Regions from separate parts of the Paenibacillus sp. BK720 genome, predicted to be linked through region 2. Evidence: predicted binding sites of a transcription regulator. Region 2 holds the regulator's gene; each other region holds the start of a gene.
The links. Region 2 encodes Rex, which represses fermentation and respiration genes when NADH is low (regulators of the CRP and FNR family bind a similar motif). Its sites were predicted from a motif close to TTGTGAAATATTTCACAA; they were not measured.
Positions count from the first base shown of each region.

Region 1: the regulator Rex is predicted to act here: its motif matches at 4,693-4,710, upstream of nadA (quinolinate synthase NadA).
Region 3: the regulator Rex is predicted to act here: its motif matches at 4,797-4,814, upstream of FHT67_RS24195 (DUF1641 domain-containing protein).

Region 1 is NZ_JAASRQ010000010.1:18,885-26,049, reverse strand. It holds gene FHT67_RS27820 (BMP family lipoprotein) at 1-806, shown strand, start outside; gene FHT67_RS27815 (ABC transporter ATP-binding protein) at 917-2,464, shown strand; gene FHT67_RS27810 (ABC transporter permease) at 2,471-3,565, shown strand; gene FHT67_RS27805 (ABC transporter permease) at 3,562-4,524, shown strand; gene nadA (quinolinate synthase NadA) at 4,776-5,714, shown strand; gene nadB (L-aspartate oxidase) at 5,761-7,165, shown strand, end outside.
Region 2 is NZ_JAASRQ010000001.1:1,274,992-1,282,156, forward strand. It holds gene panC (pantoate--beta-alanine ligase) at 1-825, shown strand, start outside; gene panD (aspartate 1-decarboxylase) at 818-1,201, shown strand; gene FHT67_RS05770 (hypothetical protein) at 1,311-2,153, shown strand; gene dinG (ATP-dependent DNA helicase DinG) at 2,169-5,030, shown strand; gene FHT67_RS05780 (redox-sensing transcriptional repressor Rex) at 5,027-5,686, shown strand; gene FHT67_RS05785 (amidohydrolase) at 5,655-6,971, shown strand; gene FHT67_RS05790 (cell wall elongation regulator TseB-like domain-containing protein) at 6,968-7,165, shown strand, end outside.
Region 3 is NZ_JAASRQ010000006.1:529,253-536,417, reverse strand. It holds gene FHT67_RS24240 (putative Se/S carrier protein) at 1-106, shown strand, start outside; gene FHT67_RS24235 (mechanosensitive ion channel family protein) at 131-1,006, shown strand; gene FHT67_RS24230 (DUF951 domain-containing protein) at 996-1,208, shown strand; tRNA gene FHT67_RS24225 (tRNA-Ser) at 1,282-1,372, shown strand; gene FHT67_RS24220 (NAD(P)/FAD-dependent oxidoreductase) at 1,471-2,802, shown strand; gene FHT67_RS24215 (YjzC family protein) at 3,130-3,315, opposite strand; gene rpsF (30S ribosomal protein S6) at 3,498-3,782, shown strand; gene ssb (single-stranded DNA-binding protein) at 3,819-4,352, shown strand; gene rpsR (30S ribosomal protein S18) at 4,371-4,655, shown strand; gene FHT67_RS24195 (DUF1641 domain-containing protein) at 4,893-5,315, shown strand; gene FHT67_RS24190 (NAD(P)/FAD-dependent oxidoreductase) at 5,339-6,517, shown strand; gene FHT67_RS24185 (cation:proton antiporter) at 6,682-7,165, shown strand, end outside.

The sequences.
Region 1 (7,165 bases), on a different contig from region 2:
CAAAATACCTTGAATCCAAAGGCGATGCCGACATGGAGCCGAACCTGAAGGCTTTCGTATCGGAGAAATATGATCTGACTTGGGGGATCGGCTTCCTGTTTACGGATGCGATGACCAAGGTTGCAACCGAAAATCCAAACTCCAAATTCGCGCTTATCGATGCCGAAGTGGATCTGCCTAACGTTGAATCCGTATCTTTCGCGGAAAATGAAGGCTCCTTCCTGGTTGGCGTTGTTGCCGGCTTGATGACGAAAACAAACAAAATCGGTTTCGTAGGCGGCATGGAAATTCCGGTTATCAAAAAATTCGAAGCCGGCTTTAAAGCAGGCGTAGAAGCGGTTAACCCTGAAGCTGCGAAAAGCATGAAAATCAACTATGTAGGCGACTTCTCGAAGCCTGACCTTGGCAAGCAAGCCGCTGCAACGATGTATGACGCTGGCGTCGACATCATCTTCCACGCTTCCGGCGCATCCGGCAACGGCGTATTCAACGAAGCGAAATCCCGTAAAGACGCTGGTAAAGACGTATGGGTAATCGGCGTAGACAAAGACCAATCGCTTGAATTCGGCGACGAAATTACGCTGACTTCCATGATGAAGGGCGTAGAAGCGGCTGTATATAAAGTCTCGACGGATCTGATTAACGGTACATGGCAAGGCGGTAAAGTGGTTACGCTTGGTCTGAAAGACAATGGCGTAGGTTTGCCTGAGACTTCGACGAAAAACGTTCCGGCTGATGTTCTTGCGAAAGTGGAAGAGTACAAACAAAAAATCATCAGCGGCGAGATTACGGTGCCAGTTAAATAATTTTCCTTGCGAAAATGATTTAATGTCGCTGTGTCAAGGCAAGGCCGGCAGTAAGCCGGTCTTGTCCTTTTTTGCCATACAGGTAGAAACCCCGGGGGGATGATGAAAGAATGGACCGGAGCACAACGGCTGTTGAACTAAAAGGGATAACGAAACGTTTTCCAGGGTTAGTGGCCAATGACAACATCAATTTTGAATTGAAAAAAGGCGAGATTCATGCACTGCTCGGCGAGAACGGGGCGGGCAAATCGACGCTGATGAACATTCTGTTCGGCTTGTATCAGCCTGAAGAAGGCGAGATTTGGGTTAACGGCAACAAGACCGTCATTGACGGAGCGGGCAAAGCAATTGAACTTGGGATCGGCATGGTCCATCAGCATTTCAAGCTTGTGCAGCCATTTACGGTTGCAGAGAATATCGTGCTCGGCAACGAGCCGTCGAAATTTGGGTTTCTGAAATATAGACAAGCAAACCACAGAGTTCGGGAGCTCTCCGAACGTTACGGATTGAAAGTAGATCCGCAAATGCGGATTCAAGATATTACGGTTGGCATGCAGCAGCGGGTAGAGATTCTGAAAACCTTGTACCGCGGCGCCGATATTCTGATCTTCGATGAACCGACAGCCGTACTGACGGTTCAGGAAATCGAAGAGTTGATCGAAATTTTGCGCAACCTGTCGGCGGAGGGCAAGTCGATTATTCTGATTACCCATAAGCTGAAGGAAGTTATGGCGCTGGCGGATACGGTAACCGTTATTCGCAGAGGCAAGGTTATTCGCACCCTTCCAACGTCGGAAACAAACGAGCGGCATTTGGCCGAGTTGATGGTCGGCAGAGACGTCACCTTCGAGATCGAGAAATCGAAAAAGGAGCCTGGCGAGGTTGTACTGTCCGTTGATTCGCTGCGCATGAAAGGCGATCAGGGCAAGCAGGTTCTCGATGGCCTCAGCTTTGATGTTCGCGCCGGCGAGATTCTTGGCATCGCAGGGGTTGACGGCAACGGCCAAAGCGAGCTTATCTACGCGATTACGGGAATGCGCGGCGTAAACGGCGGAAGCGTAAGCCTGAACGGCAAGGATATTACAAATCGAACGCCGCGCGAGATATCTCTAGCCGGCGTAAGCCATATTCCTGAGGATCGGCACAAGCATGGTCTCGTCCTTGATTTCACGCTAAGCGAGAACATGATTCTGGGCAATTATTTCGACCCGCAGTTCGGCAAGAACGGTTTTATCGATTTTAAGGCAATGGATACGCTGGCCGATAAGCTGGTCAACGAGTTTGACGTTCGCGGCTCCGGTATCCATGCGAAAGCGCGCTCGCTCTCCGGCGGTAACCAGCAGAAGGCGATTATCGCCCGTGAGCTGTGGAAGAACCCGGATTTGCTTATTGCCGTTCAACCAACGCGCGGTCTCGATATCGGCGCGATTGAATATGTACATAAGCGGCTGGTCGAAGCGCGGAATGAAGGCAAAGCGATTCTGCTCGTTTCCTTTGAGCTCGATGAGCTGTATTCCTTGTCCGACCGGATCGCGGTTATGTACGAAGGCCGCTTGATGGGCGAAGTGGATGCCGATCATCGCGATGATCAGCAGCTTGGACTCATGATGGCGGGCGATGCATCCGCTGCCGCCGCTACTGCAGAAGGGAGGAAGTAGAACGAAATGAACACGATGAGAAAAATATTCGACAAGTCTTCCTTCCTTGTGCCTCTTGTGGCGATCATCCTAGGTCTCATCTGCGGCGCGCTTGCGATGCTCGCGGGCGGATACGATCCTTGGATGGCTTATACCGCTTTGGTGAAGAAGCTGTTCGGCAGTCCTTACGATATCGGTGAAGCAATCCGTGCGATTACGCCGCTTATCTTTACCGGTATTGCGGTAGCCTTTGCTTTCCGTACGGGTCTTTTCAACATTGGTGCCGACGGTCAGTTCCTGATGGGGATGACGGGGGCCACGATTATCGGGGTAACGCTTGATTTGCCATGGTATATCCACGCGCCGCTTGCGATTATCGTAGGCGGACTGTTTGGCGGCCTGTGGGCGGCGCTCGCCGGTTACCTGAAGGCGGCCCGAGGCGTTAACGAGGTTATCTCCTCCATTATGCTGAACTGGATTGCCCTCTTCCTGTCCAACTATATCGTAGGCACGTATCTCGTTATGGAAGGCCAGCAGAAATCGAAGCCGGTTCACGAATCGGCGCTTGTATCGATCAAGTGGCTGTCCGAAAGCATGGGCAATGCCCGCATGCATTGGGGGACGCTCATCGCAATCATCGGTTTGATTGTGTTTTACGTCATTTTGTGGCGCACGAAGAAAGGCTACGAGCTCCGGGCGGTTGGCCTCAACCCGAATGCCGCGCTGTATGCGGGAATGAACGTAAACCGTACGATCATTACCTCGATGTTTATCAGCGGCGTATTCGCCGGACTTGGCGGCGTATTCGAGATTCTTGGCGTCTTTGGTTACCAGACGGTTATGGCCGCGTCATGGGGTTATGGCTTCGACGGCATCGCGGTTGCCCTTCTTGGCGGCAATACGCCAATCGGCGTATTCCTTGGCGCCGTGCTGTTCGGCGGTTTAAGCTACGGCTCGGCCGGCATGAGCTTCGGAGCGAATGTACCACCGGAGATCGTACGGATCGTTATCGGATCCATCATCTTCTTTGTCGCTTCGCACGGTCTCGTGAAGTTCTTCCTGAAGCCGTTTATGGCTCGCCGTTCGAATAAAGGCAAGTCGGAAGGAGGCAGTGCCCTGTGAACGCACTAGATACAATCGGACAGTTAATCAGCATTACGCTTGTCTTCTCAACCGCTTTGATCTTCACCGGACTAGGCGGCGTGTTCTCGGAGCGATCCGGGGTCGTGAACATCGGTCTTGAGGGACTTATGATCGCGGGCGCTTTTGGGGCTGCCGTATTCGCCGATCAAGCCATTCAGGGCGGAATGAAGCATGGCGCGCCATGGATCGGACTGCTTGCCGGTCTGGTGCTTGGACTTGTGGTATCTTTGCTGCACGCGGTTGCCACGATAACGTTCAAAGCCGACCAGACCATTGTAGGCGTCGTTATTAATATTTTGGCGGCGGGTCTTGCCATCTATCTGACGAAGAGCCTCTATGAGGGCTCGGGACAAACAACCACGCTGGAATATGTATTTAATCCGGTCGCCATACCGGGGCTGTCGGATATTCCTTTGCTCGGCAAAGGTATTTTCACCGCTTACCCAACCACTTATATCGTGATCGGGGTTGTTATTCTCAGCTATATCGTGCTATACCGTACAACCTTCGGCCTTCGCCTCCGAGCGGTGGGCGAGCATCCAAGCTCGGCCGATACGGTTGGCATCAGCGTAACGAAGTACCGTTATATCGGCGTGATGCTGAGCGGCGCTTTGGCCGGTCTTGGCGGAGCAACGATCGCCCTGACAACAACAAGCAACTTTGCCCATAATACGATTTCCGGGCAGGGCTTTATCGCGATTGCGGCCGTTATTTTCGGCAAATGGAATCCGCTTGGCGTAGCCGGAGCGGCGATCTTCTTCGGGATGGCGCAGGCGCTCCGGAACTGGGCGCAGCTGTTCGAATGGTCGCATCATATTCCGAATGAATTTTTCTACATGCTGCCGTATCTGCTGACGCTTCTTGTGCTTGCGGGCGCGGTGGGACGCTCGGCGGCGCCGGGCGCGCTTGGCGAGCCGTACGATCCGGCCAAAAGGTAGCCGAAAATCGTATTCCGGCAGCGGTTTACGTCCTCTTCTCCACTTCATGCAAAATTTGCTGTGGAGAAGAGGTTTTTTTATTGTCTAAATACATTGACAGCATCCTGCGCCTGGAGTAAATTAAACCTTAACAAAAGAATCATAAATAGCCATTGACTTTAAAATAGTTTGTGCATCAATTCACAAAGTCTGGGTAGCCATAATCGGAATGGGACTTATCGCCCATCCCTCATAAGAGGAGAGGATCAACTGTGGAAGCACTGGCGCTGGAACGCAAGGCGGAACAGAATCGTGAACTGCGTGAAAGGCTCATGCAATTGAAGAAGGAACGCAATGCCATCATTCTTGCCCATTATTATCAACGAGACGAAATTCAAGAGGTGGCCGATTTCCGCGGGGACTCGTTCCTGCTTGCGCAAAAGGCTGCACAAACCGACGCGGACGTTATTGTTTTTTGCGGCGTTCATTTTATGGGAGAGAGCGCCAAAATTCTGGCTCCTAACAAAACCGTCATTATTCCCGACGAACGCGCCGGCTGCCCGATGGCCGACATGGTTAACGTGGACGGTCTGCGCAAGCTGAAGGCGCAGCATCCGAACGCGACCGTCGTTACGTATATTAACTCTTCCGCGGAGATCAAGGCGGAAACGGATATTTGCTGTACCTCGGCCAACGCCGTTAAAGTGGTGAACTCGGTTGAGGGCGATGAAGTAATCTGGGTACCGGACAAAAACCTTGGCCATTACGTGCAGCAGAACACCGACAAGAAAATGATTATCTGGGAAGGCTACTGCAACACCCATGATATGCTTACCGTGAAAGACGTTGAAGAAATGAAGGCGAAGTATCCGAACGCGCAATTCGTCGTGCATCCGGAATGCCGCCCCGAGGTTGTGGAGCTTGGCGATTTCGTCGGCAGCACGACAGCCATTATTAAATATTGCAAGGAGTCGGATTGTCAGGAGTTTATCGTCGGCACGGAAGACGGTACCGGCTACCAGCTGCGTCTGGACAGCCCGAATAAGACCTTCCATTTTGCATCCAAATATTTGGTTTGCCCGAACATGAAAGTGAACAACTTGAAGAAGCTGGTGAAATGCCTGGAAACCATGCAGCCTCAAATTTACGTTCCCGATCATGTAGCGGAACAAGCTCGTAAGTCCCTGGAGCGCATGTTACTCGTTAAATAGGAGGAGCATGCGCTACTCCTATGCTTGGAGGCGCATTACGAAGATGATGATACCAAGATATCTTGTTGATCTGTCGCTCGAGGACTTGCCGGTAATAGAGAAGGACGTTATCGTGATTGGGGCTGGCATCGCCGGTCTTTTCACCGCGCTCCGGGCAAGCGAGAATAATCAGTCCGTCTTAATGATTACGAAAAAATCACTGCTCGACAGCAATACGCGTTACGCGCAAGGCGGAATCGCGGCTGTAATCTCGGATGACGATTCCCCGGCTTATCACCGCGAGGACACGCTTATTGCGGGGGCAGGCCTCTGCTCCGAGGATGCCGTTAACGTTCTGGTTCACGAAGGACCGGAAGGGGTTAACAACCTGATCCGAATGGGGACGCAGTTCGACCTGGAGAACGGCGAGTTCGCGCTGACCAAGGAGGGCGCGCATAGCCAGCGCCGCATCCTTCATGCCAATGGCGATGCGACGGGTTATGAAATTGTACGCGCTCTTTCCGAGAAGGCGACCGCCGACCCGGGCATTGACGTGTGGGATGATCACTTTGTGATCGATCTGGTCACGCAGGACGGCGAATGCTGCGGGGCTATCGTGCAGAAGCCGGACGGACACCGCTTGTACGTGCGCGGCAAAGCGACGATTCTGTGCTCCGGCGGGACGGGCCAATTATACCGGTACACAACAAACCCGGATGTCGCAACCGGCGACGGAATTGCGATGGCGTATCGGGCTGGCGCGCTCATTCAGGATATGGAGTTTGTGCAATTCCATCCGACTTCGCTATGTTATCCGGGCGCTCCGCGCTTTCTGATCTCGGAAGCCGTTCGCGGAGAAGGCGCGTATCTGCGAAATATCCGGGGCGAGCGGTTTATGGAGCGTTATCATCATCAGCTGGAGCTGGCGCCGCGCGATGTCGTGGCACGCGCTATTGTCAGCGAGATGGAAGAGACGAAGTCGACCTTCGTCTATCTGGATATTACGCATGAATCGCCTGAAATGGTGAAGCATCGTTTCCCTACGATTTACGAGTTCTGCCTGCAGTACGGGCTGGATCTGGCAACCGACTGGATTCCGGTTGCGCCGGCCGCCCATTATATGATGGGCGGAGTCAAAACCGATCTGTTCGGGGAAACCAATATAAGAAGACTGTTTGCTTGCGGGGAAGTATCCTCAACCGGCGTTCATGGCGCGAACCGTCTTGCCAGCAACTCGCTGTCAGAGGCTATTGTGTTTGGCAAACGGATTGTGGACAGCATCATGAAGCTGCCTAAGCTGCAGACGAAGCCGGTCCTCGTGAACGACCAGCCGCGCAGCAGCGCGCCTATGCAGGCGGTAGTCGAGAAGAGACTGAAGCTGCAGAAGGTGATGGTGCGGTATGCGGGGCTTCGCCGCGACGCGCACGGTCTTGAGAGAGGGCTTGAGGAACTGAAGCGGCAGCTGCCGTTCT
Region 2 (7,165 bases):
GCGACAATCGGCTTAGTGCCGACGATGGGATTCCTGCATGAAGGCCATGCCAGCCTGATGCGGCAATCGGTTGCGGAGAACACCGCTTCTGTATTATCCATTTTTGTTAACCCGATGCAGTTTGGTCCTAACGAGGACTTCGAGCGCTATCCGCGCGATGAGGCGAGGGATCTCGCGATTGCGAAGGAGAACGGCATCGATATCGTCTTTATGCCGGACGTGAAGGAAATGTACCCTTCGAAGCCGCGCACTTCGGTTATTGTTAGCCAGCTCACGGATCGTTTGTGCGGGGCCTCCAGACCGGGGCATTTCGACGGCGTTGGCCTGGTCGTCAGCAAGCTGTTTCATCTTGTTCAACCGGACCGGGCTTATTTCGGAATGAAGGATGCCCAGCAGCTTGCCGTTATTCAGCAAATGACCGACGATCTGAATATTCCGGTCGAGATCGTACCGTGTCCGATTGTGCGCGAGCCTGACGGTCTTGCGCTCAGCTCGCGCAATGTTTATTTGTCGGCGGAGCAGCGTCAGCAGGCTGTTGTCCTGTCGCAGTCGCTTGCGGCAGCCAAAGCGTGGGTAGAAGAGAAAGGAATTACGCCTGAGGAACTTCTTTCACGGGTGAAAGCAAAAATCAGTGAAGCTAGCCAAGCCGATATCGACTACGCGGAATGGCTGACTTATCCTTCTCTGGAGCTGCCAGCCTGGGGCGAGCCAATTGCTGCCCAGAGCGGTAAATATATTTTGGCGCTTGCCGTTAAATTTGGCACTACGCGCCTCATTGACAATGCCCTATTCGTACCAACTACCGAGGTGAAAAATCATGTATAGAACGATGATGAAATCGAAGCTGCACCGGGCTACCGTAACGGAAGCGAACCTGAACTATGTCGGCAGCATCACCATTGACGAGGATTTGATGGATGCGGCCGATATTTGGGAAAATGAAAAGGTGCAAATCGTAAACAACAACAACGGCGCGCGTTTTGAAACGTATGTCATTACGGGCAAACGCGGCTCCGGCGTTATCTGCCTGAACGGCGCCGCTGCGCGTCAGGTTCAGCCTGGAGACCAAGTCATTATCATTTCTTACGCTTCCATGTCCAACGAAGAAGCTCGCGCGCATAAGCCGATCGTAACGATTCTGGACAGCGATAACCGCCCGCTGAAAAGCCTGTCCGAGGAAATCCACGCGACGGTTTTGTAAAGCCCGGGTTCCAGCTCTATGTAACGAATGGCATGGGGTATGAAAAGGACTCCCGAAACAAAGAATGAGCATAACACTCCTCAATTCTTTGGTGAAGGCGGGATGCGTAATGTTTCAACAAATGTTCGAAGCCATGAACGAAATGCTGGATCACCTGATTGAAGCCTATCCAACGGCAACCGGCGAGCAGAAAGCCCAATTCGACGAGCAGCTTGTGATGCTCAAGAAAATGAGCGATTCCCTCGTCGAGCACTGGATTGATTTCGAGGAAAAGTTTTCTTGTTTCGTGGAGCAGCATGCAGCTGCCTTGGAAGGCACCGTGACGCAAATGATTCCGCCGCCCATGCTGGCGATGGAGAGCAGCACGGAGCTTGGCGAACCGCCTGCTAAGCCTTCACCGGCAGCTGAACCGGCGGCGCCGTCGCCAGCCAAGAAGCCAACTGCGCCGCCGCAGACTATGCATTCTGCCAACCAGGCAGGGAAACATGAACAGGTTTCGGCAGAGGAAGCTTACAATGCGGAGCTCGATATGGAAGTGCCATACGAGTACGCGATGATGATCTCGAAGGGGCAGGGGTATTATAAATTATTTATGTTTTCCAATGCCGCCACTCATTTTCAATCCGCTGTATCTTACCTTCCGGAATGTAATCTGGCCCGGCTGTATCTGGCAATGACGCATATGCATCTGCAAAATTGGAGTGAGGCGCAGCGGCATTTCCAGTTGCTGGTTTCATTAACGGACTATCCGAAGTGGCGTGCTTTAGGCTATAATGCCCTTGGGTGCATTCAAGCGATTTACATGAATTTAGAGCAGGCGGAGCAGTTTTTCCTAAAGGCTTACGAAACCTGCCCCAGCTTCAAGGACCCGTTAAACAATTTGAAATGTTGTAAAGAAACGCCGCAGCAATTATCCTTATTTTTCGGCAGTACCGAGCTTTGCTGCTTATGAGGGGATAGAAACGTAATGAAATACGCAGTATTGGATCTGGAAACGACGGGACATGGCGTCAGCGACGATATTTTGCAGGTTGGTTTGGCCGTGCTGAACGATAACCTCGAAATCGTTGAAACCTACAGCTCCTTCGTACGCCCTACAATAGAAATCCCGGCCTTCATCACGCAGCTGACCGGCATTGACGCCGCTATGGTGGCGGACGCTCCAGAATTGGATGAGGTGCTTATGCAGCTCATCCCCCATCTGGAGGATGCCGTGCTGGTTGCTCACAACGTTAACTTTGACGCCGGATTTTTGAATCAGGCCCTTGACCGGTGCGGTTACCATCCGTTTATCGGTCGGCGGCTGGATACGATTGAGCTGCTAAGAATATTGTACCCGTCGATTACGACGTATCAGCTAGGCGCCGTAACCGAGCTTTTCGGCATTGCCCATGATCAGCATCACCGGGCCGACAGCGACGCGATAGCGACGGCCGAATTATTTGCTCAATCCGTACAGAAGCTCAGACAGTTGCCGCTGCTTACTTTGCAGCGGCTATCCTTTCTTATAGACAACGGAAGCGATCTGAGCTGGTTTATGGCCGAAACGTTGAAATATGCCGAGCTTCATACCTCCATCGATATGAATGCGTACCAGTATTTCAACCAATTCGCGCTGAAAGCCGGGGAATGGACCGATGAACAGCCTGCCCGCGCCGACCAGGAGGAGGATCCGCTCAAGGATGTTTCCTTCGAGCAATATTTGGACGGCATCCGGCAGCGTTTCATGGAAAAGTATCCGAATTACGAAGAGCGTGAAGCGCAAACAACGATGTTCCGCGAGGTATACGATTCCTTGTGCAATGACCGGCATCTGCTGATTGAAGCGGGAACGGGCACAGGGAAATCCCTTGGTTATTTGATTCCGTCGCTGTATTACGGGATTCACCAGGATAGCAAAATCGTAGTCAGCACCCATACGATCAATCTGCAGGAGCAGCTGCGCCAGCGGGATATTCCGCTGCTTCGCGAGATTTTACCTTTTGATTTCCGAGCTTCGATCTTCAAAGGCAGAGGCAATTATTTGTGTCTGCGGAAATTTGAAAGTAAAATCAATGCAAAGGATCTAGTTGCTCCCATTGATGATGCCATTACGGCTTCGCAAATGGTTGTTTGGCTCAGCGAAACGGAAACCGGCGATCAGGAAGAGCTGAATTTCGGCAATAAAGGAGCGGATTTCTGGTCGACCGTCGCAAGCGACGCGGATTCATGCCTCAACCGCCAATGTCCGTGGTTCAAGCGCTGCTATTACCATCGCGCCAAGCATGAGTCTAATATCGCCGATGTATGCATAACGAATCATTCCATGCTGTTCACGGATGTTCAAGCGGATCACCGCCTGCTGCCAAGCTACAGCCACCTGATTATTGACGAAGCGCATCATGTGGAAGAAGTAGCGGGCAAGCATCTTGGCATGCAATTAAATTATTTTTCGTTGACTCATCAGACCACGCGGCTGTTTAAGGATGCACGTTCCGGTCTGCTCCCCGCGCTTAGGCTTCGTCTTCAGCAGGAGGATGACGAGCGTGTTCAGGCTTGGACGGAAACGATCGATACGGTTATACCGGTGTTTCAGGACGTGAAGGAGCACTGGGATAAGCTGTTTGAGCTGCTGTATGCCTTTGTAGGGGAGTCGGGCGAGGCAGGAAACGATAACGGTCAGGCGGTTTGCCGTTTGCGGAGCGATACGCCTCCCAAGGGCTGGGACGACGTACTGACGATTGAGAATAACGTGCATACCGAACTGAGCCGCGTTGTGAAGACGGTTGACAAAATGGCATCGGATATCAAGGATCGGCTTGACGATCCATCCATACAAGGCCTGATTACGGATTTGAACGGCGTCGTCCGCGATTTGACTAGGGTAAAGGATGATCTCCGTACGTTTCTCAAGATGGAGCAGAACTCCGAGGTCTATTGGATCGAGGCAAGCACGACTTACCGCTACCGCTCCGTCCATCTGTACGCGGTACCGGTTGACGTAAGCAAGCAGCTTCAACAATATTTCTTCGACGTGAAGGATAGCATTATTCTTACTTCGGCAACTTTGTCCGTTCATAAATCGTTTCAATATGCGGAGGAGCAGCTCGGTCTGGAAGGCTTCGAAGATAACAATCGGCTGAAAACCGTGCAGCTGCCGTCGCCGTTTAATTACAGGGAGCAGGCGCTGGTCATTATTCCCCGCAATTTCCCGACCCTGAAGGGTTCGGCGGGCGACCCGCAGTTTATCTCCATGCTGGTAAGCTCGCTTGCCGATTCCGCGGTGGAGACAAAAGGCCGCATGCTTGTGTTGTTCACCTCTTACCGGATGCTTAAGCAGGTCTACGAACCGCTTAAGGAAGCTTTGGCGGGCTCGGGCATTCAAGTGCTTGGCCAAGGCATCGACAGCGGCAACCGGACGAAGCTGACAAGACGGTTCACCCAGCAGCCGGAGACGGTACTGCTCGGCACAAGCAGCTTCTGGGAAGGGGTGGACATCCCTGGCGAAGCATTGACATGCCTGGCTATCGTCCGCCTGCCGTTCCAGCCGCCGAATCATCCGCTTGTCGAAGCAAAATCGGAGCTCTTGCAGAAGCAGAAGCAGAACCCTTTCATGAAGCTGTCGATTCCGCAAGCGGTTATCCGCTTCAAGCAAGGCTTCGGAAGACTTGTGCGCACGGCAAAGGACAAAGGAATCGTTATTATCTACGACACGCGCGTCATTGATACGTATTACGGCAAGCACTTCCTCTATTCGCTGCCTGGTCCAAAAATCGAAACGATGCATATCGACCAGATGGTACCGCGGATGCGGGAATGGCTGCAATCGGAAGAGGAGGAAATCGGGTGAAGCAGGCGAAAATTTCGGAGGCCGTCGTCAGACGGCTTCCCATCTACCTGCAGGTGCTTAACGAATTGTACAACCGGGAAGTACAGACGGTTTCGTCGCAGGAGCTAGGCCTCAAGCTGGACCTCAATCCCGCGCAAATCCGAAAGGATCTTGCCTATTTCGGCGACTTCGGCCGTAAAGGTATCGGGTACGACGTCTCTTATCTGATAGAGAAAATTCAGCAGATATTGAAGCTCGACCAGCGGATTAACGTCGCGCTTGTTGGCGCCGGCAATCTTGGGCATGCCTTATGCAATTACAATAAGTACTCCAAGGACAACATGAAAATTGTCGCCGTTTTCGACGATCATCACAGCAAGATCGGCACGATGATCAACAATCTGACCATTCTGCCGATGGACAAACTGAAAGAGACCGTTCAAGAAAACAATATCCGCATTGGCATTATTACCGTGCCCGGTCCGGAAGCGCAAAACGTAGCCAATCAATTCGTGGAGGCCGGAATCGAAGGCATCCTGAATTTTGCGCCGGCGATCTTGCGTTTACCCGAGCATATCCGCATTCACCATGCGGATTTTACGAGGGAATTGCTTAGCTTGGCTTATTATCTGGAGAAGGAAAGGAATGAGCAGGAAAATGGCGCAGTTGTGGATTGATAACGGCCTGTTTGTGACAATGAACGACGCTAATGCGGTTTTCCGCGGCCATATGGTCGTCACGGACAATCAAATTACATATATCGGAGCGGAGCCTCCAACCGGACTGGATGAGCAAGCGGAGCGCCTTGACGGCAGCAAGCTGGCTTTTATGCCGGGCTTGATTAACACGCATGGCCATGCCGCCATGTCGCTGCTGCGCGGTTATTCGGATGACCAGAATCTGCAGGTATGGCTGGAGCAGAAGATGTGGCCGATGGAAGCCAAATACGTCGACCGGGATACGCGGGCGGGCAGCGCGCTTGCGATCGTGGAGATGCTGAGGACGGGGACAACCGCTTTTGTCGATATGTATGACCGGATGGATCAAGTTGCGCAAATGGTTGAGCAATCGGGGATCCGCGGCGCACTGACGCGCGGCGTCATCGGGTTGTGTTCGGAGGAGATCCAGCAAGCGAAGCTGAAGGAAGCGATTGCTTTTGCCCGCGATTGGAACGGGAAGGCGGATGGCCGCATCACAACGATGATTTCTCCGCATGCCCCTTATACTTGCCCGCCGGATTATATCGAGAAGTTTGTACAAGCTGCCCATGATTACGATCTGCCGGTTCATACCCATATGTCCGAGACGCTTGCCGAAGTGGAGCAAAATGTCCGAGACTACGGCTCCCGTCCAGTCGAGCATTTGGACAAGCTTGGATTCTTCTCGCGGCCGGCGCTTGTCGCGCATGCCGTCCATTTGAACGATGAAGAAATTGCCCTGCTGGCTGAACGCAACGTTGCCGTATCCCATAACCCTGTCAGCAACCTTAAGCTGGCAAGCGGAGTAGCCCGTGTTCCGGAGCTTCTGCGCGCAGGAGTGACGGTGTCTCTTGGCACGGACAGCGTTGCAAGCAACAACAACCTGGACCTGTTCAAAGAGATCAAATTCGCGGCGCTGCTCCATAAGGGAATCTCCGGAGATCCGACGGTCATTCCGGCAATGGAAGCCTTGCGCATGGGAACCGTTTACGGTGCCCGTTCGATCTGGCAGGAAGACAGCATCGGAAAGCTCGCGACAGGGATGAAGGCCGATTTTATCGCGATTGATCTGGATCAGCCTCATTACTATCCGCTCACGGATATCGTATCCCATCTCGTATATTCCGGGTCTGGCCGTGACGTCAAGCATGTATGGGTAGACGGCAAGAAGGTTGTTCATAATGGCGAATGCACGACGATGGACGAGGAAAAGATCCGTTACGAGGCTCAAGCCAGCTTTGAACGGCTGCTAAGCGCAAAATGAGAGCGACAACGAGAAAACGTCAGCCGGTGATGAGCCCGAAGCGCTGGCTGGCTGTTTTCCTTGTCGCCCTGGTTGCTGTAATTGCGGTAGTCATCATGTACTATAATACGATTCAGCAGCCGTTCTGGGATTCGGAGAATCCGATCCGGAAAGAGGCAAAGGAAGCAGCCGGTCTGACCGAGATATCATCCATC
Region 3 (7,165 bases), on a different contig from region 2:
GGGGGAAGAGCTGGAAACAGTCAAGCATGTGATCGAAACGGAAAACGTAGAAATAAGAGGGGTTTTTAAACCGGTTCAGGACGGGTATGAACAAGTGGACCTCTAGGTATGGCAAGGATGGTGCGGTGGAATGGATATTCAAGCCTACTATAAAGACATTGCAGCATGGATAACAAGCGAGACAACATGGGAAGGTTTTGGACGATCGGTCTTGCGCATAGCGCTTATTATTATCCTAGGACAGGTCATCGTCTGGATTGCGAACAAAACGATTGACCGGGTTGTACTAAACCGCTCGGAAAGCCGAATGGTTCTTCAAACCAGAAGAATGACAACCGTAGGCAAGCTGGTCAAAAACATAATCTCCTACGCGGGATATTTCATTATCGGCATGCTTGTGCTAGACGAATTCGGCGTACAGCTTGCGCCGCTGCTGGCTGGAGCCGGCGTCATTGGACTGGCTATCGGCTTTGGCGCACAAAGTCTAGTCAAAGATATTATCACGGGTTTCTTTATTATATTCGAGGATCAATTTGCGGTTGGCGACGTTATTCAGACGGGCAACTTCAAAGGAACCGTTGAAGTAATCGGACTCCGGGCGACCCGGATTCTTAGCTGGACGGGAGAAGTTCATATTATACCGAACGGCATGATCAACGAGGTTACGAATTTCTCGATGCATAATTCCATTGCGTTTATTGATGTATCGATCGGATACGAGGAGGATGCGGAAAAGGCGATCGCCCTTATCCGCCGGGAACTCGAGCGGTTTGAGAACGACAATCTCGTTAAGCCTCCCGAGGTGCTTGGCATACAGACCATGCTTTCCACCGAGGTCAAGGTGCGCGTAACGGCAGAATGTCTTCCTAATACGCAATCCATCGTAGCAAGGTCATTAAATGCTTATATCAAGAAAGTGCTGGACGGTCACGGAATTGACATTCCGTATCCGCGAATGGTAACGTATCATCGCAATGAAAGGGGCGGCGATCCGAATGGAGCGTAAACAATTCGAGCTGAACGATATCGTTCAAATGAAGAAGCAGCATCCCTGCGGATCCAATGAAATGGAAATTATCCGCATGGGGATGGATATCCGTATCAAATGTGTAGGCTGCAAGCATAGCGTTCTGATTCCTAGAGCAAAGTTCGAGAAGAATATGAAGAAAGTACTGCGTTCCGCCGCGGATTCCGGGCAAAACGAATAGGCTTAATATTTTTTTAAAAAACAGTTGCATTAGGACAGGGCCTGTGATAATATAGTTTTTGCTTGACACAAACGGAGAGGTACCCAAGAGGCCCAAGGGGGCTGACTCGAAATCAGCTAGGCGTGTCAAAGCGTGCGTGGGTTCGAATCCCACCCTCTCCGCCATATTCTGTGCATAACGCTTAGGCGGTTACATAAAGAACAAAGCTCCTACGAGATTGCGTAGGGGCTTTTTTTATCTTCAGATAAAGCAGGTGAGTGGAATGAGTCAGTATGACATTACGATTATCGGAGCAGGAGTCAGCGGCATATTCGCCGCCCACGAACTGGCTTCAAGCGGACTGAAGGTTCTAATGCTGGACAAAGGCAAGAAGCTTGGCGAACGGAGCGACAGTTATATCGGTTTTGGCGGACTTGGTCTGTCGGAGGGCAAATATAATTACACGAATGATTTTGGCGGAGAGTTGGAACGGAAGACCGGTTACGACGCTGCGCTGCGGCTGATGGATGACGTGGATACGATCCTATGCGAGTTCGGGGGAGGCGCAGCGGAGCTGTACAGCACCTATGATCCCGAATTGGCTGAACGGGCACATGCGGCTGGTTTTGGCGTGCTGACGACGAAAACCCGGCATCTGGGAACGAAATTGTCAAAGACCGTTCTAGAGCGCCTGTATGATTACTTGGATTCCCATATCACGATGAGATTTGAGGCGGAGCCCGTCAGGATCCTTCGGAAGGAAGACAAACGGTTTATAATTGAGTTGGAGGATGGAAGCGTTATTGATTCCGGGCAAGTTATTGTAGCTACCGGCAGAAGCGGGAATGAGTGGTTTAACGGTCAATGCGAGAGCCTTGGAATCGGCAGAGGAGAAGCAAGGGTTGATCTTGGGCTTCGGATCGAAATGAAGGGCGACCAGTTGGCTTCGATCCTGCAGCGATCCTTCGAGACCAAGCTTAGCTTCGAGGGCGAAGACTTCACGGCTACGACTTATTGCATGAATCCGCAGGGCAGGGTGGTGCTCAAGCTTCAGGAAGGACTGGCGATGCCGGACGGGCAAAACTTCCGCGAGAAGGGAGAAAACAGCTCCAATCTGAACTTCACGCTATTTGTGCCAAACCGGTTTGCGACGCTTGAAGAAGCGGATACGTATTTCAAACGGATTGTCGGCGCAATTAACCGAGGGAGAGACCGGATTGCTGCTCAAAGGCTTGGTTCGCTCCGGAGAGGGGCGGAGTACCACTGCTCTGACGGCCAAGCTTCCGATAGGAGCGTTAAGGCGACGCTGGAGGCGGAATTTACGGAACTGAGGGAAGAGGTGCCGGAACGGTATATAGAGGCTACACTGGCGTTTCTGGACGCTTTGGAGAAGCTGTTAGGGGTACCGATTGACGAGGATACCATTCTGTACGCCATTGACGGAAAGCTGTATTCGCCGGCAATCGAGACAAACGAGAGGTTCGAGACGATTATTCGAGGGTTCTACGTTATCGGGGACTGTTCCGGGACTACGCATTCCTTATCTCAGGCAGCGGCAAGCGGAATTTATGTCGGACGGCTGCTGGCCGGTCAATGCTCTTTGGAGAGCTTGTAATTATTAGAATGAAAAAAGGGACTCTTGCGAGTCCCTTTTTCGACGGTGTTGTAAGTTTCGATGAATTCCCAACTTCATACAACGGAAAACCAGGTGCAATCTTCACAGATCGGTACACAATTCCATTAGGTATCGCTTTTCCGATCGCGATTGCTCGTGTGTTACAGAAAAGTTTCTTTAGCACAACGCCTCGCTTCTTAAGTGATGAGCAGTAAAATTCTCTAGTAGTCCTTGCCCCTATACAGGTCCAATGGAACCACACCTCTCTTCACCGTCGATAATTATGATGTCCGTGCAGCAAAGAACATATGCATGGTTCATTTAAAATTAATTGTGGCCCATTCGTTTCCATCTGCGCTCATGATTAGAGGTCTCCGGAAACTTTTCTCCGCGTTTGAGTCGTACCTTCTGCGGATTGGTGATACCCATATGGAAAGAATTATCGCCGGTTTCGATATAGACGCCATCATTTGGAGCGCTGTCGCCAGGGGAAAACAATGTCCATTCGCCCATACTTGCTCACCTCCTTGTCGGAGTAGTATTTACCGGAGAAGGGGCGGACATGAAAGGCAGAAATCGGGAGCTGCGGATGACTTGTCAATGAGTAGGCGATTTGCTATACTGTGTAGATGCGAGTAATAATCTCGCTCCTTGCCCTTTCGGGGGCCGCTTAGTCCAAAAGGAGGTGAAACACAATGCGCAAATATGAAGTGATGTACATCATTCGTCCGGACGTTGAGCAAGAAAACGTTCAAGCCATCGTCGACAAATTCAATGGCATCATTAACAATGGCGGGGAAGTCACGAAGCAAGATGTGATCGGTAAACGCCGTCTTGCGTATGAGATCAATAAGATTCGTGATGGTTACTACGTTCTGGTTCATTTCAACGCGAACAACGAAGTTGTTAATGAGCTTGACCGCATCATGAAAATTACGGATGAAGTTATCCGTTTCTTGATCGTCAGAGACGTTGCTTAATCCACGCTAGATGTTCGATTGGGAGGTCCAGAGGCGATGTTGAATCGTGTAATACTGATTGGCAGATTAACAAGAGACCCCGAATTGCGTTATACGCCTGCGGGTGTAGCAGTTACGCAATTTACGATAGCAGTAGACCGGCCGTTTACGAGCGGTCAGGGCGAGCGCGAAGCGGATTTTATTCCGGTCGTAACTTGGCGGCAGTTGGCTGAGACATGCGCTAACTACTTGCGTAAAGGTCGCTTAACCGCGGTAGAAGGACGCATTCAGGTGCGTAACTACGAGAACAACGAAGGTAAACGCGTCTATGTGACGGAAGTGATTGCCGATAACGTTCGCTTCTTGGAATCTAACCGTGAAGGCGGAGCTTCGCAAGAAAGTGGCGGTTATGCCGGAGGCAACAACAGCGGCGGAGGATCTTTTGGCGGCGGCGGCGGTAACGCTCCTTATGGCGGCGGTAACGGCGGCGGCGGAAGCCGGCCTAGTACTCCACGCAACAACAACAGCCGTGATCCGTTCTCGGATGACGGTCGACCGATCGATATATCAGAAGATGACTTGCCATTTTAATTGAAAGGATGGGTTCGAATGAGCTTCAAGCAAAGAGAAGGCGGAGACGGAGAGCGTCCGGAACGCAAATTCGGCGGCCGCAAAGGCGGACGCAACAAACGCCGTAAAGTATGTTTCTTCACTGTGAACAAAATCACTCACATTGACTATAAAGATACTGATCTGCTCAAAAAGTTCATCAGCGAGCGCGGCAAAATCTTGCCACGTCGTGTAACTGGAACTAGCGCGAAATACCAACGTCTGCTGACTGTTGCTATCAAGCGTGCTCGTACTGTAGCATTGCTGCCGTACACTACGGAGTAGTTCTTTAGGAAGGAAGCCTATTGGGAAACCAATGGGCTTTTTTTCTTTTATTTTATAAAATAGGAATTGATCATTTGGCGGAAGAGGAATACAATAAGATGTAGTGCGAGCATATAAGTCGGCGATGATGTTGGGTCTTCATTGTGAATAATTTCACTTTAATTGTTAGTTGTGGAATAACGGCTTATGCAAGTCAATCATTTGATCGATTACAGATGGAAAGAGGGATGCATTCGTATGTCTGAAACCGTAACGAAATTACCTGAAGAATCCGGTTCTGTGCGTGAACTGGACGTGCTTGAGCAACTGTTGAAGCCGGAAATTCAGCAATCGCTGACTCAATTGGTGGAAAACCTGCCTAAACTGGCAGAACTGGTGACTCTGCTCACTAAAGCTTACGATGTAGCTACTACTGTAGCGAACGACAAAGTTCTTGTGAACGATATGGTTCACGGCTTTGGCGAATTCGTTAAACCAATCGTAGACACGACTAAAGGCATCGCTAACGCAGCTGTTGAAGCTGGCGACCGCGCGCAAGCCGACAACTCTACAATTGGTCTCTTTGGCATTCTGAAAATGCTAAAGGATCCGCAAGTACAAGCAACGCTTCGTTTCGCCCAATCGTTCCTGAACGTATTGGCTGAGCGTAAAAACGGTTAATCATACAAGAGCGGAGGGTAAACATGGCTAAGCAAATTTTAATTCTTGGCGGCGGTTACGGCGGTCTTCTTAGCGCACTGACAGCTCGCAAATATATTTCGGCTGAAGAAGCGGAAATTACATTGATCAACAAAACTCCTTACCACCAAATCATTACCGAGCTTCACCGTCTGGCTGTTAGCGGCGTAAACGAAGGAAACGTAGCTCTTCCTTTGGATAAACTGCTGAAAGGCAAATCGATCAACCTGGTTATCGACACTGTAGATAACATTGATCCTGAGAAAAGACAAGTGAAGCTGGCTGGCAACGGCACAGTTCGATACGATCAGCTGGTTGTCGCTCTTGGCGGCGAAACGGCATTCTTCGGCATTCCTGGCCTGGAAGAAAACAGCCTGACGCTGAAATCGGTTGAAGAAGCGAAAGCCGTTAGCGCGCATATCCAAAACCGCATTGCAGCTTACGCGCAATCGAAAAACAAAGCGGACGCAACAATCGTTGTTGGCGGCGGCGGCCTGACTGGTATCGAGCTGATCGGCGAAATCGTTGACATGCTTCCGAAATGGTGTGAACAGTACGGCGTTGACAAGAGCGAAATCTCCCTGTACAACATCGAAGCTGGTCCAACTATTCTGATGGGCTTCCCGGCCGATCTTCTTGAGCGCGCGAAATCCAGCCTGACTAACCGTGGCGTAAACCTGATCATGGGTGTAGCGGTTACGGAAGTTCAAGGCAACAAAGTTATGCTCAAAGACGGCAGCTCCATCGAAACGAATACGTTCGTATGGACAGGCGGTGTTACAGGCAACCCTGTAGTCGCTAACTGCGGTATCGAAGTAAACCGCGGCCGTGCTTCGGTAACGGAATTCCTGCAATCGACATCCCACTCGGATATTTTCCTGGCTGGCGACAACGCGTTCGTTATGGGTCCAGAAGGCCGTCCATACCCGCCAAGCGCGCAAATCGCATGGCAAATGGGCGAGTGCATCGGTTACAACCTGTTCGCGCAGTTGAAAGGCATTCCGATGAAATCGTTCGAATTCGTTAACTCCGGCGTACTTGCTAGCCTTGGCCGCAAAGATGCAATCGGTACGATTGGCGCTAGCCAGCTGAAGCTGAAAGGCACAGCAGCTACGCTGATGAAAGAGGCAAGTAACGTTCGTTACCTGACTCACGTTAACGGTCTGTTCTCGTTCTTGAAATAATTTTATTGAAAAGCGAAACCGTTCCTTGGTTCGCGCGTAGTAATAATAAAATAAGCATGAACTTGGAGGAGCCTGCCACAGCGGGCTCCTTCTGTCTATTTCAAGGAGTCTGCATAGAAGCAGGCTCCTTTTGTTATGCTGAAAAGAAGGAGGAAGGAGCGAAAATGGAATTTATTCTATATTTGGCCATTATTATCGTATCCACCAAACTGGCTGGTGCTTTATCAGTTAAACTGGGACAACCGGCCGTGCTGGGAAAGCTGGTGGCGGGCATCATTATCGGTCCGGCGGTGCTTGGCTGGGTGAAGCCGGATGATTTTATCGGCCATTTCTCGGAGATTGGCGTACTGCTGCTGATGTTCATAGCCGGGCTTGAGACGGATTTGGAGCAGCTGCGAAGAAATTGGCAGCCATCCTTCGCCGTAGCGATTGGAGGCATTATTCTGCCGTTTCTCGGAGGGTACGGGATTGCGGCAGCGTTCGAATTATCGAACAACGAGGCGTTGTTTCTGGGGCTTCTGCTCTGCGCAACCTCGGTGAGCATATCGGTGCAGACGCTAAAGGAACTGGATAAGCTGCAGTCGAGGGAAGGAACAACCATTCTGGGCGCCGCAGTGGTGGACGATGTGCTTGTTGTCATTCTGCTCG